2 regions of the Streptomyces sp. NPDC028635 genome follow, and region 1 is predicted to be linked to the other one. Evidence: riboswitches for the same ligand, from Rfam matches in the RefSeq annotation. Region 1 holds a riboswitch; the other holds the start of a gene.
What was found. A riboswitch is a leader RNA that binds a small molecule or an ion and turns the genes downstream of it on or off. The one in region 1 is predicted to bind cobalamin.
Positions count from the first base shown of each region.

Region 2: another riboswitch for cobalamin. It lies ahead of AB0E88_RS17665 (ribonucleoside-diphosphate reductase subunit alpha); the one in region 1 lies ahead of metE (5-methyltetrahydropteroyltriglutamate--homocysteine S-methyltransferase).

Region 1 covers NZ_JBEZWX010000031.1:5,658-11,532, reverse strand. Annotated here, with positions in the region: gene AB0E88_RS26810 (FUSC family protein) at 1-872, shown strand, start outside; cobalamin riboswitch at 1,132-1,354, shown strand; gene metE (5-methyltetrahydropteroyltriglutamate--homocysteine S-methyltransferase) at 1,520-3,838, shown strand; gene AB0E88_RS26800 (chitinase) at 4,090-5,304, opposite strand; gene AB0E88_RS26795 (DUF2199 domain-containing protein) at 5,623-5,811, opposite strand.
Region 2 covers NZ_JBEZWX010000014.1:67,611-73,485, reverse strand. Annotated here, with positions in the region: gene AB0E88_RS17670 (ribonucleotide-diphosphate reductase subunit beta) at 68-1,078, opposite strand; gene AB0E88_RS17665 (ribonucleoside-diphosphate reductase subunit alpha) at 1,134-3,503, opposite strand; cobalamin riboswitch at 3,626-3,758, opposite strand; gene mctP (monocarboxylate uptake permease MctP) at 4,015-5,652, opposite strand; gene AB0E88_RS17655 (DUF3311 domain-containing protein) at 5,649-5,875, opposite strand, start outside.

The sequences.
Region 1 (5,875 bases):
CCGGGACGGTGCGGGCGATGGGCCCGGACGCCCATGTGTCCGGCGCGCTGGCCGTGGTCTCGGCGGGCCTGTCGTACACGCTGAACCGTACCGGCTATGCCTATACCCAGTGTTTCACCGCCGCGTACGTCGTCTTCCTGCTCGGCATGGGCGGCGAGGCATGGGAGCAGACAGTCCTGGAGCGGGTGGTGCTCACCCTGCTCGGCGGGGCCCTGGCCATGCTGGCGTACGTGGTGTTCCCCGCCTGGGAGACACCTCGACTGCCGGGCCGGCTCGCGGACTGGCTCGCCGCCAACGGCCGCTACGCGGCCGCGGTGCTCCGCGACCTGGCCGAACCGACCCGGGAGCGTCACGCCGACATGCGCCGGGCACTGCTGGAGAGCAGGGAGGCACGTGCCGCGTGGCAGGAGGCGTACGACCGGGCACGGCAGGAACCGGTCCGCCCCAGGGGCCTGACGTCGCGCGAGGCTCAGGAGGCGCAGGAGGCGCTCAAGGGGTTCGGCCGGGCGGCGATGCTCATGGAGAGCCACGTCCCGCAGGCCGACAGCCGTTCCCTCCCCGAGGCGGAGCGATTCGCCCAGGCCCTGGAGACGGACACCTCGAAGGCAGCAGTCGCCGTGCGCGAGCACCGGAATCCGGACTGGAGCCGTGTGGAAGAGGCGCTCCACGCGTGGGATGACGCCGCGGACCATGGCAGCCCGGTCGTGCGGCGCGAAGCGGAACTACAAAAACGGGCCTTGGAGGACCTCGCGACAGCCGTGAGCCGCACACCTTTGGAACGGGACGTCGGCTCTGCTCGCGAGGAGCAACGGGTGCGAGCGACCCTTGCTGCGGAAGGTGATGGAACAGGGCCCGCGCAACGGGGTGGGTGACGACGCCGGCGCCGCCTAGAGCCGTGGAGTCGGGCTCCTCGACCGGAAGACCGGCCGCTGCAACAGCTACGTCCAGGATCGAGGGCCTGGTTCGATCGGACTGAGGGGTTACCGCAGCGTCGACGGTCCGGCGCGGCGTTGCAGGGGAAGGGCGGGAAGCGCGTGTGCGGGGTTTCCCGCCGTGCGTTCTCGGTTCGGCGTTCGCGTCGCCATGGCCGAATGACGGAGGTCGCGCTGCCTTCCCGCACGGAGAACCCGTAAGGTGGCGGGTGCAGCTGGTTCGCCCCGTCCGCCAGGCGGGATGCGTCGTAAGAGGGAACCCGGTGGGAATCCGGGACTGCCCCGCAGCGGTGAGCGGGAACGACCGCCGTCATACGCACTGGGTCCGAGGTACCGGGCCTGGGAAGCGACGGCCATTAGGTGTCTCGTACGACGAGACGTGCCCGCGAGTCCGAAGACCTGCCATCTGCCCGCGCGCGAACCACTCGTGCGCGGACATCCCGGTGACCTCGAGGGCGGGTCGGCGTACATACCAGGCGGACGACCGTGCCTTGCCGCGCACGCTTCGTGCCGTCCGGTTCGTCACCCCTTCGCGCTCTCGTCCCGTACCCGGGATCTCAGGGATTCATCTCGCGAAGGAGATCTCCGTGACCACCAAGTCCGCAGCCTCGGCAGCACGGGCCACCGTGTACGGCTACCCACGCCAGGGCCCGAACCGGGAACTGAAGAAGGCGATCGAGGGTTACTGGAAGGGTCGTGTCAGCGCCGACGCCCTCCGGGCCACCGCTGCCGAGCTGCGTCGCACGAACTGGCGGCAGCTCGCCGACGCCGGCATCCACGAAGTCCCGACGGGGGACTTCTCGTACTACGACCACGTCCTCGACACCACGGTCGCGCTCGGCGCGATCCCCGACCGCCACCGCGCCGCCCTCCAAGCCGACGCGCTGGACGGCTACTTCGCCATGGCCCGCGGCACCCGGGACACCGCGCCCTTGGAGATGACCAAGTGGTTCGACACCAACTACCACTATCTGGTCCCCGAGCTGGGCCCCGGCACCGTCTTCACCGCCGACTCCGGCAAGCAGGTCGCGGACTTGAAAGAAGCCCTCGGCGTGGGTCTGACTCCCCGTCCCGTCCTGGTCGGCCCCGTCACCTACCTGCTGCTCGCCAAGCCCGCGCCGGGCGTGGCGGCGGACTTCGCACCGCTCACCCTCCTGGACCGGCTGTTGCCGGCCTACGCGGAGATTCTGGCCGACCTGCGCGCGGCCGGCGCGGAGTGGGTCCAGCTGGACGAGCCGGCCCTCGTCCAGGACCGCACCCCGGCCGAACTGAACGCCGCCGCCCGCGCCTACCGCGACCTCGGCGCCCTCACCGACCGGCCCAAGCTGCTCGTCGCCTCGTACTTCGACCGGCTCGGCGACGCCCTGCCGGTGCTGGCCAAGGCGCCGGTCGAGGGCCTCGCCATCGACTTCACCGAGTCCGCGGCCGGGAACCTGGAGGCTCTCGCCTCCGTCGGCGGGCTGCCCGGCAAGCGGCTGGTCGCCGGTGTCGTCAACGGCCGCAACATCTGGGTCAACGACCTGGAGAAGTCCCTGTCCACCCTCGGCACCCTGCTCGGGCTGGCCGACCGGGTCGATGTGGCCGCCTCCTGCTCCCTCCTGCACGTGCCACTGGACGCGGCGGCCGAGCGCGACATCGAACCGCAGATCCTGCGCTGGCTCGCCTTCGCCAGGCAGAAGACGGCCGAGGTCGTCACCCTCGCCAAGGGCCTCGCCCAGGGCACGGACACGATCGCCGCCGAACTCGCCGCCAACCGCGCCGACCTGGCCTCCCGGACCGGCTCCCCCATCACCCACGACCCGATGGTGCGCACACGCGCCGCCGCCGTCACCGAGGCCGACACCCGCCGGTCCCAGCCCTACCCCCAGCGGAGAGCCGCCCAGCGCGCGCACCTCGGCCTGCCTCTGCTGCCGACCACCACCATCGGCTCGTTCCCGCAGACCGGCGAACTGCGTACCGCGCGCGCCGACCTGCGCGCCGGCCGCATCGGCACCGCCGATTACGAGGAGCGCATCAAGGCCGAGATCCAGGAGGTCATCTCCTTCCAGGAGAAGACCGGCATCGACGTCCTGGTGCACGGCGAGCCCGAGCGCAACGACATGGTGCAGTACTTCGCCGAACAGCTCACCGGCTACTTGGCCACGCAGCACGGCTGGGTCCAGTCCTACGGCACCCGGTACGTCCGTCCGCCGATCCTCGCCGGCGACATCTCCCGGCCCGAGCCGATGACCGTGCGCTGGACGTCCTACGCGCAGTCACTGAGCGATCGCCCCGTCAAGGGCATGCTCACCGGCCCGGTCACCATGCTCGCCTGGTCGTTCGTACGTGACGATCAGCCGCTCGGCGAGACGGCACGCCAGGTCGCCCTCGCCCTGCGTGACGAGGTGAACGACCTCGAGGCGGCCGGCACGTCCGTCATCCAGGTGGACGAACCGGCCCTGCGCGAGACCCTGCCGCTTCGCTCCGCGGAGCACCCGGCCTACCTGGCCTGGGCGACCGAGGCGTTCCGGCTGAGCACCGGTGGCGTGCGGCCCGACACCCAGATCCACACCCACATGTGCTACGCCGAGTTCGGGGACATCGTCCAGGCCATCGACGACCTCGACGCCGACGTCATCAGCCTGGAGGCCGCCCGCTCGCACATGCAGGTCGCCCGCGAGCTGGCCGCCCATGGCTACCCGCGCGAGGCCGGGCCGGGCGTCTACGACATCCACTCCCCTCGCGTCCCCAGCGCCGAGGAGGCCGCCGAACTGCTGCGCGCCGGCCTCAGGGCCATCCCTGCCGAGCGGCTCTGGGTGAACCCTGACTGCGGGCTGAAGACCCGCGCCTGGCCCGAGACGCGCACCTCCTTGGAGAACCTCGTCACCGCCGCCCGCACCGTCCGCGGGGAACTGTCCGGGTCCTGACCCGCCCGATACCCGCGGGGCCGGGGCGCCACTGGTGCCCCGGCCCCTGCAGGAGCGGCCCCACCGCGGGGAGCCGTTCGGGGTGGTCAACCACAGCCGGCGGCATCGCTAGTCATGCTCCACACCTCCGTCACCACCGTGCGGTGCGGACGGGCACTCCGGGCCGACGTGAGAGCCCCGGCCCGGGCAGTCACCGGCGAGGCCCTTGCCCTTGGTGACCCGAGAGGGTGCACATTCGGACGTCCAACTGTTCAGCAGGCGCCCTCGTCCTGCCACGGACCCCACTGCGAGGTGCCGGGCACCTCGTTCTGGGTCCACCACTTGGCCTTCCAGTTGTGCTTGCCGTAGGAGACCTCGTTCCCCACCGTGTACACCGCCGACGAACTCCACGCCGTCTTGCAGGAGGTGGGGGTCGGCGTCGGAGTCGGAGTCGGGCCGGGCGGGGTGGTCGGCGGGGTGGCGCCCGCGAACTTCACGGAGTACGCGGCGAAGTCCCAGGGGTTCTGGGCGACGCTCGAGCAGGTGCCGGACGTACGCCCGCCGTTGTCGGGCGGGCTGCACTGCCGGTCGCGGTTCAACGACCAGAAGGTGAAGCGGTCCATGTGATGGCTGGTGGCGTAGTCCAGCACCGTCTGGAAGTCGGCCTGCGTGAAGATCTCGCCCGTGTCGCTGCGGCCGTTCATGCCGGAGAAGCCCTCGTGGGCGTAGGCCGTCGCCTGGTCCCAGCCGAAGGTCGACTGGAGCACCGAGTTGAAGTTGGTCAGCGCGCTGGTCTGGCTCGCCGCGCCGTTGAAGCCGCCGTCGAACGGCATGATCGAGAAGTTGTTCGGGGTGAATCCTTGCGACTTGGCCTCCAGCAGCATCTGCTTGCCGAACCAGCCGGTGCCGTCCGCGGTGCCGGCCGTCGTCACGGACACGTACAGACCGGGGTTGTTCTGCTGGAGGATCTTGGCGGCGCCGATCTCGTTGTGGATGGCCGCGGTGTTCTCGTACTCCGGCTCCTCCAGGTCGAAGTCGATGGCGTGCAGCCCGTACTTGGTGATGACCTGCTGGTAGGCCGCCGCCGTGGAGGCGGGGTCGGAGCATGCCTGGCCGAGCTTGGTGCCGCCGTAGCCGCCGATGGAGACGGAGACGTCGCCGCCCTTGCCTCGGATCGTGTTGATCACCGACTGCACGGCCGTGTCCGAGGAGACAGGGGCGGTGCCACCCCAGGTCGGCGAGCACCCGCCGCCGTTCGGGGCCAGGATGAAAGCGAGCTGGAAGGCCTTGAGGCCGGTCGCGTCCATGATGGCGGCCGCATCCGGCGGATCGTTGTCCAGCGGCATCAGATAAGGGGCAGCGGCATACCAGCGGTTGTCGAGCGCGGTGGGCGCGCCCGAGGCGCTGCCCGCGACGAGGGCGGTCGTGCCGGCGGCGGCCAGCGTGACGGCCGCCGCCGCGCCCAGACAGGCCCGAAGGGGTCTCATGAAGTGCCTCCCGGAGCGGGTGAGGAGGGGAAGTCGCCCCAGGCTCCGGGAGGTGTTGGGGTCACGTCAATAAGTTGGACTAGACCAAATCTCCCTTTGGACTAGACCATGCGATTCCTTTACCTAGGGGGCGCATCCCTCTGCGGGCCGCCGAACCACTGGGCACCGCCATCCACACCGCCCTGCATCTGCGCGCAGCACGCCCGCCATCCAGCGAACCGCCCCACCTTCCCCGACGCCCACACCGCAAATTCCGGGCTCTGCAGCTCAAGCCGGTCGGCCCGATCGGTAGGGGCGTTACGGAGCCCACCACTGCCATCACTGCTTCGGGCCGTCGCCGGAGTGGAGCACAGCCTCCGCGGTCTCCCGGACGCGGTCCAGGATGATCCCCTTGCGCTGTTCGACGGCGAGGGGGCGGTCGGTGGGCTCAAGCCCGACGAAGGGGCGCTCGCCGATCGGGCGGGTGTGGACGTGCGTCTTGAGGTTGAGGGTCGCGGCCGGGTGGATCGGCAGGTCGGTGGTGAGCCAGCCGAAGTACGGCGCCTAGGCCTCGCGGCCGAACGTCCCACAG
Region 2 (5,875 bases), on a different contig from region 1:
CCGTGCGCGAGCGGCGGATGGACCGGCAGATCAAGGAGGCCCAGGAGACCCGGGGAGGGACAACGCCTCAGAAGTCCTCGTCCAGGTCGACGGTGCCCTCCACCGCGACCTGGTACGCCGAGGGGCGCCGCTCGAAGAAGTTGGTCAGCTCCTGAACACCCTGCAGCTCCATGAAGGAGAAGGGGTTCTCCGAGCCGTACACGGGGGCGAAGCCGAGCCGGGTGAGCCGCTGGTCGGCGACACACTCCAGGTACTGCCGCATCGAGTCGGTGTTCATGCCCGGCAGGCCGTCGCCGCACAGGTCGCGCGCGAACTGCAGCTCGGCCTCGACGGCCTCCTCGAGCATGTCGGTGACCTGCTGCCCGAGCTCCTCGTCGAAGAGGTCCGGCTCCTCCTTGCGGACGGTGTCGACCACGTCGAAGGCGAACGACATGTGCATGGTCTCGTCACGGAACACCCAGTTGGTGCCGGTGGCGAGACCGTGCAGCAGGCCCCGGCTGCGGAACCAGTACACGTACGCGAAGGCGCCGTAGAAGAACAGGCCCTCGATGCACGCCGCGAAGCAGATGAGGTTCAGCAGGAAGCGGCGCCGGTCGGCCTTGGACTCCAGACGCTCCAGCTTCTCGACCTCGTTGATCCACTTGAAGCAGAAGCCGGCCTTCTCCCGGATGGAGGGGATGTTCTCCACCGCGTCGAACGCGGCCGCGCGGTCCTCCGGGTCGGGCAGGTAGGTGTCCAGCAGCGTCAGATAGAACTGGACGTGCACGGCCTCCTCGAAGAGCTGCCGCGACAGGTACAGGCGCGCCTCGGGGGAGTTGATGTGCTTGTACAGCGTCAGCACCAGGTTGTTCGCGACGATCGAGTCGCCCGTCGCGAAGAACGCCACCAGCCGGCCGATGAGGTGCTGCTCCGCCGGAGTCAGCTTCGCGAGGTCGGCGACGTCGGAGTGGAGGTCGACCTCCTCCACGGTCCAGGTGTTCTTGATGGCGTCCCGGTAGCGCTCGTAGAAGTCCGGGTAGCGCATGGGACGCAGGGTCAGTTCGAAGCCCGGGTCGAGCAGGTTCGTGTTACGGATCATTTCTGTCGGCGCGGAGCGCCGTCCTCCAGGGGTGGTGGTCGGGGGCGGGTGGGAATTACTGGCAGGCCTCGCAGGACTCGGGGTTCTCCAGGGAGCAGGCGATCGCCTCGTCGTCGGTCACCTGCTGGACGGGGAGGGACTTCTCAGGCCGGGCCTGGGCCCGCGCGGCGCGGGCGATGCGCGTCGCCGGGCGCGAGCGCAGGTAGTACGTCGTCTTCAGCCCCGACTTCCAGGCGTAGGCGTACATCGAGGAGAGCTTGCCGATCGTCGGCGTCTCCAGGAACAGGTTGAGCGACTGCGCCTGGTCCAGGAACGGAGTCCGGGCCGCCGCCATGTCGATCAGACCGCGCTGCGGGATCTCCCACGCCGTGCGGTACAGCCGCCGCACGTCCTCGGGGATCCACGCGAAGTCCTGCACCGAGCCGCTCGACTCGCGCAGCGCCTCACGGGTGCGGGCGTCCCACACGCCGAGCTGCTTCAGGTCGGCGACCAGGTAGGAGTTCACCTGGAGGAACTCGCCGGACAGCGTCTCGCGCTTGAACAGGTTCGACACCTGCGGCTCGATGCACTCGTACACGCCCGCGATGGAGGCGATGGTGGCGGTCGGCGCGATGGCGAGGAGCAGGGAGTTGCGCATGCCGGTCGTGGCGATACGGCGGCGCAGTGCCGCCCAGCGCTCCGGCCAGGTCAGCTCGACGTCGTAGTGGTCGGGATGCAGGACGCCCTGTGCCGTCCGGGTCTTCTCCCAGGCCGGCAGCGGGCCGTTGCGCTCGGCGAGGTCGGCCGAGGCCTCGTACGCCGCGAGCATGACGCGCTCGGCGATCCGGGTGGACAGCGCTTTGGCCTCGGCGGAGTCGAACGGCAGCCGCAGCTTGAAGAAGACGTCCTGCAGCCCCATCGCGCCCAGGCCGACCGGGCGCCACTTGGCGTTGGAGCGGCCCGCCTGCTCGGTCGGGTAGAAGTTGATGTCCACGACGCGATCGAGGAAGGTCACGGCCGTGCGGACGGTGGCGTCCAGCCGCTCCCAGTCGATGTCCCCGTCGGCCACGAAGGCGCCGAGGTTGACGGAGCCGAGGTTGCACACCGCCGTCTCACCGTCGTCGGTGACCTCCAGGATCTCCGTGCAGAGGTTGGAGGAGTGGACCACGTGGCCCGGCAGGGCGGTCTGGTTGGCGGTGCGGTTGGCGGCGTCCTTGAAGGTCATCCAGCCGTTGCCGGTCTGCGCCAGCGTGCGCATCATGCGGCCGTACAGCTCACGGGCCGGAAGCGTCTTCTTCGCCAGCCCCGCGTCCTCCGCCTTGCGGTACGCGGCGTCGAACTCCTCGCCCCACAGGTCGACCAGCTCCGGCACGTCGGCCGGCGAGAACAGCGACCACTGCGCGTCCGCGTCGACCCGGCGCATGAACTCGTCCGGGATCCAGTGCGCGAGGTTCAGGTTGTGCGTACGGCGGGCGTCCTCACCGGTGTTGTCCCGCAGCTCCAGGAACTCCTCGATGTCCGAGTGCCAGGTCTCCAGGTACACCGCGGCCGCGCCCTTGCGCCGCCCGCCCTGGTTCACCGCGGCGACCGAGGCATCCAGCGTCTTCAGGAACGGGACGATGCCGTTGGAGTGCCCGTTGGTGCCACGGATGAGGGAGCCGCGGCTGCGGATGCGGGAGTACGACAGGCCGATGCCGCCGGCGTGCTTGGAGAGCCGGGCGACCTGGTGGTAGCGGTCGTAGATGGAGTCCAGCTCGTCCAGCGGGGAGTCCAGCAGGTAGCAGGACGACATCTGGGGGTGGCGGGTGCCGGAGTTGAAGAGGGTGGGGGAGGAGGGCAGGTAGTCGAGGCGGCTCATGAGCCCGTAGAGCGCCGCGACCTCGTCGGCGGAGCGGACGGTGTCGTCCTCCGCGAGCCCGCTCGCCACCCGCAGCAGGAAGTGCTGGGGCGTCTCGATCACCTTGCGGGTGATCGGGTGGCGCAGGAGGTAGCGGCTGTGCAGGGTGCGCAGGCCGAAGTAGCCGAAGCGGTCGTCGGCTCCGGTGTCGACGAGGGCGTCGAGCCGTTCGGCGTGCAGCCGTACGAACGCCGCGGTCCGGTCCGCGATGAGCCCCTCGCGGTGCCCGACGGCGACCGACTCCGTGAACGAGGTGACGCCCTGGGAGGCGGCCTCCGCGCGGACGGTCAGGGTGAGCAGACGGGCGGCCAGCCGCGAGTAGGCGGGGTCCTCGGAGATGAGCCCGGCGGCGGCCTCCGTGGCCAGCTCCCGCAGCTCCGCCTCGTCGGCGTGCGCCGAGCGGCCGCGCAGCGCGGCGGCGGCGACCCGGCCGGGGTCGGCGTCGGGGAGGTCGGCGGTCAGCTCGGTCAGGATGCGCAGCAACGCGGCACCGGGACCGTCCTGCTCCCGCTGGGTGGCTGAGGCCGGATCGGCTGGCGCGATGGTCACGTGGGGCTCTCCCTCGCTCGGCACGGGGCCTCGGCGAGGGCAGGGGGCAGCACACGAGCGCACGCGGCGTCGCGTCCACCGGCCCATTCCACGAGGCCCGGACGTCAGGGCACGCCGGCCGGGTGGCCGGGTGCACTGTCGGCAGGTCCTCGGACTGGACCAGCGTGCGCGAAGCACGCATGTACACCGTTGCGGGACAGTTCCGGATTCGCACCGGATTCCCCTGCGACGACAGCGAGCATGAGCATACATCTAGTGCCGGGCTGTCGCGTCACCCCCAGATGTTGTGTTGCGCTGATCTCATAGCGTCAACTGTCCGCGGCCCGCCGGGTCGGCACGACGCCGGCCCGGCGGCCGCCGACGGCCCCGGCCCGGCGGGCACGGGGCACCGGCCTGTCGTCCGCGGAGGGAGCCCGCACGACAGCGGGCCGCCGTGGCATCTGCCTCCGGCGGCCCGCCTCGGGGCAGCCCCGCGGTTGCTCGCTCAGCTCACGCGCCCACGGGGCGTGTTTCAGTGACCGGCGCCCGCCGTGGCCGGGGGGAGTTCGGACTGGACGCCCGGGTCGCCGGCGTCCGCCGTGTAGTCCTCCGGCCGGGTCTCGTCGACGCCCTCGGGGGCCTTGACGGCCTTCAGGACGAGCGTGAGGACCACGGTCACCAGGACGTTCAGCACGAACGCCGTGAGGCCGATGTAGCCGATCTCGCCGATGCCGGGAATCTCCTTCGCGGAGCCACCGAAGTGCTTCTGGCCCGGGTTGGTGGGCGACGGCACCCCGTAGGCCACGAGCGTGCCGTAGACCATGCCGACCGCCCAGCCCGCCAGCAGCGCCCAGCGGTGGAACCAGCGCGTGAACAGGCCGCCGACCAGGGCCGGGAAGGTCTGCAGGATCCAGATGCCGCCCAGCAGCTGGAAGTTGATGGCGACCGTCTTGTCCATGGTGAGGACGAAGACCAGCGCGCCCACCTTCACCAGCAGGGAGACGATCTTGGAGACCTGGGCCTCCTGCTTCGGCGTGGCCTCCGGCTTGATGAAGTCCTTGTAGATGTTGCGCGTGAACAGGTTCGCCGCCGCGATGGACATGATGGCCGCGGGGACCAGTGCGCCGATGCCGATCGCCGCGAACGCGATGCCCGTGAACCAGTCCGGGAACATGTCCTCGAACAGCTGCGGGATGGCCAGCTGGCCGTTCTGCACCTTGACGCCGGCCGCGATCGCCATGAAACCGAGCAGCGCGAGCAGGCCCAGCATCAGGGAGTACAGCGGCAGAATCGTGGTGTTGCGCCGGATCACCTCCCGGCTCTTGGACGACAGCGTCGCGGTGATCGAGTGCGGGTACATGAACAGCGCGAGCGCGGAGCCCAGCGCCAGGGTGGCGTACGTCCACTGCTGGGCCTCACCCGAGACCAGCGCGCCGCGCGGCTTGTGCGTCGTCGGGTTGACCTGGCTGAACGCGTGGCCCGCCTTGGCGAAGATGTCGTCGAAGCCGCCCAGCTTGATCGGGATGTAGATGATCGCCACCGCGATGACGATGTAGATCAGCGCGTCCTTCACGAACGCGATCAGCGCGGGAGCCCGCAGACCCGACGAGTAGGTGTACGCCGCCAGCACGCCGAACGCGATCAGCAGCGGCAGGTCCTTGACGAACCAGTTGGTGTTCTCGCCGCCGCCGACGCCCATCACGTCCAGCACGGCCTGGATGCCGACGAGCTGGAGCGCGATGTACGGCATCGTCGCGAGGATGCCGGTCAGCGCCACCGCCAGCGACAGCCCCTTGGAGCCGAAACGCCCGCGCACGAAGTCCGAGGTCGTCACGTACCCGTGCTTGTGCGACACCGACCACAGCCGGGGCAGGAACGTGAAGATCAGCGGGTAGACGAGGATCGTGTACGGCACCGCGAAGAAGCCGGACGCGCCCGCCGCGTAGATCGCCGCCGGCACGGCGACGAAGGTGTACGCCGTGTACAGGTCGCCGCCGAGCAGGAACCAGGTGATCCAGGTACCGAACGACCGCCCGCCCAGGCCCCATTCGTCGAGGCTGTGCTCGTTCTCGGCCTTGCGCCAGCGCGCGGCCAGGAAGCCGAGCACCGTGACGAGGAGGAAGAAGAAGATGAAGACGCCGAGTGCGACGCCGTTCACGCCGTCCTTCACTGGTCCGCACCGCCCTTCCGGGAGGCACGGGCGCGCTGGTCACGGCGCCACAGCTGGTACGCGAGCACCGTCAGCGCCGTGGAGATGATCACCCACAGCATCTGGTACCAGTAGAAGAAGGGGATCCCGATGAACGTAGGGTCCACCTTCGCGTAACTTCCGACCCACAGCATCGCCACGAAGGGCGCTGCAAGGCAGAGGGCGATGACGACGCGCACGGGCG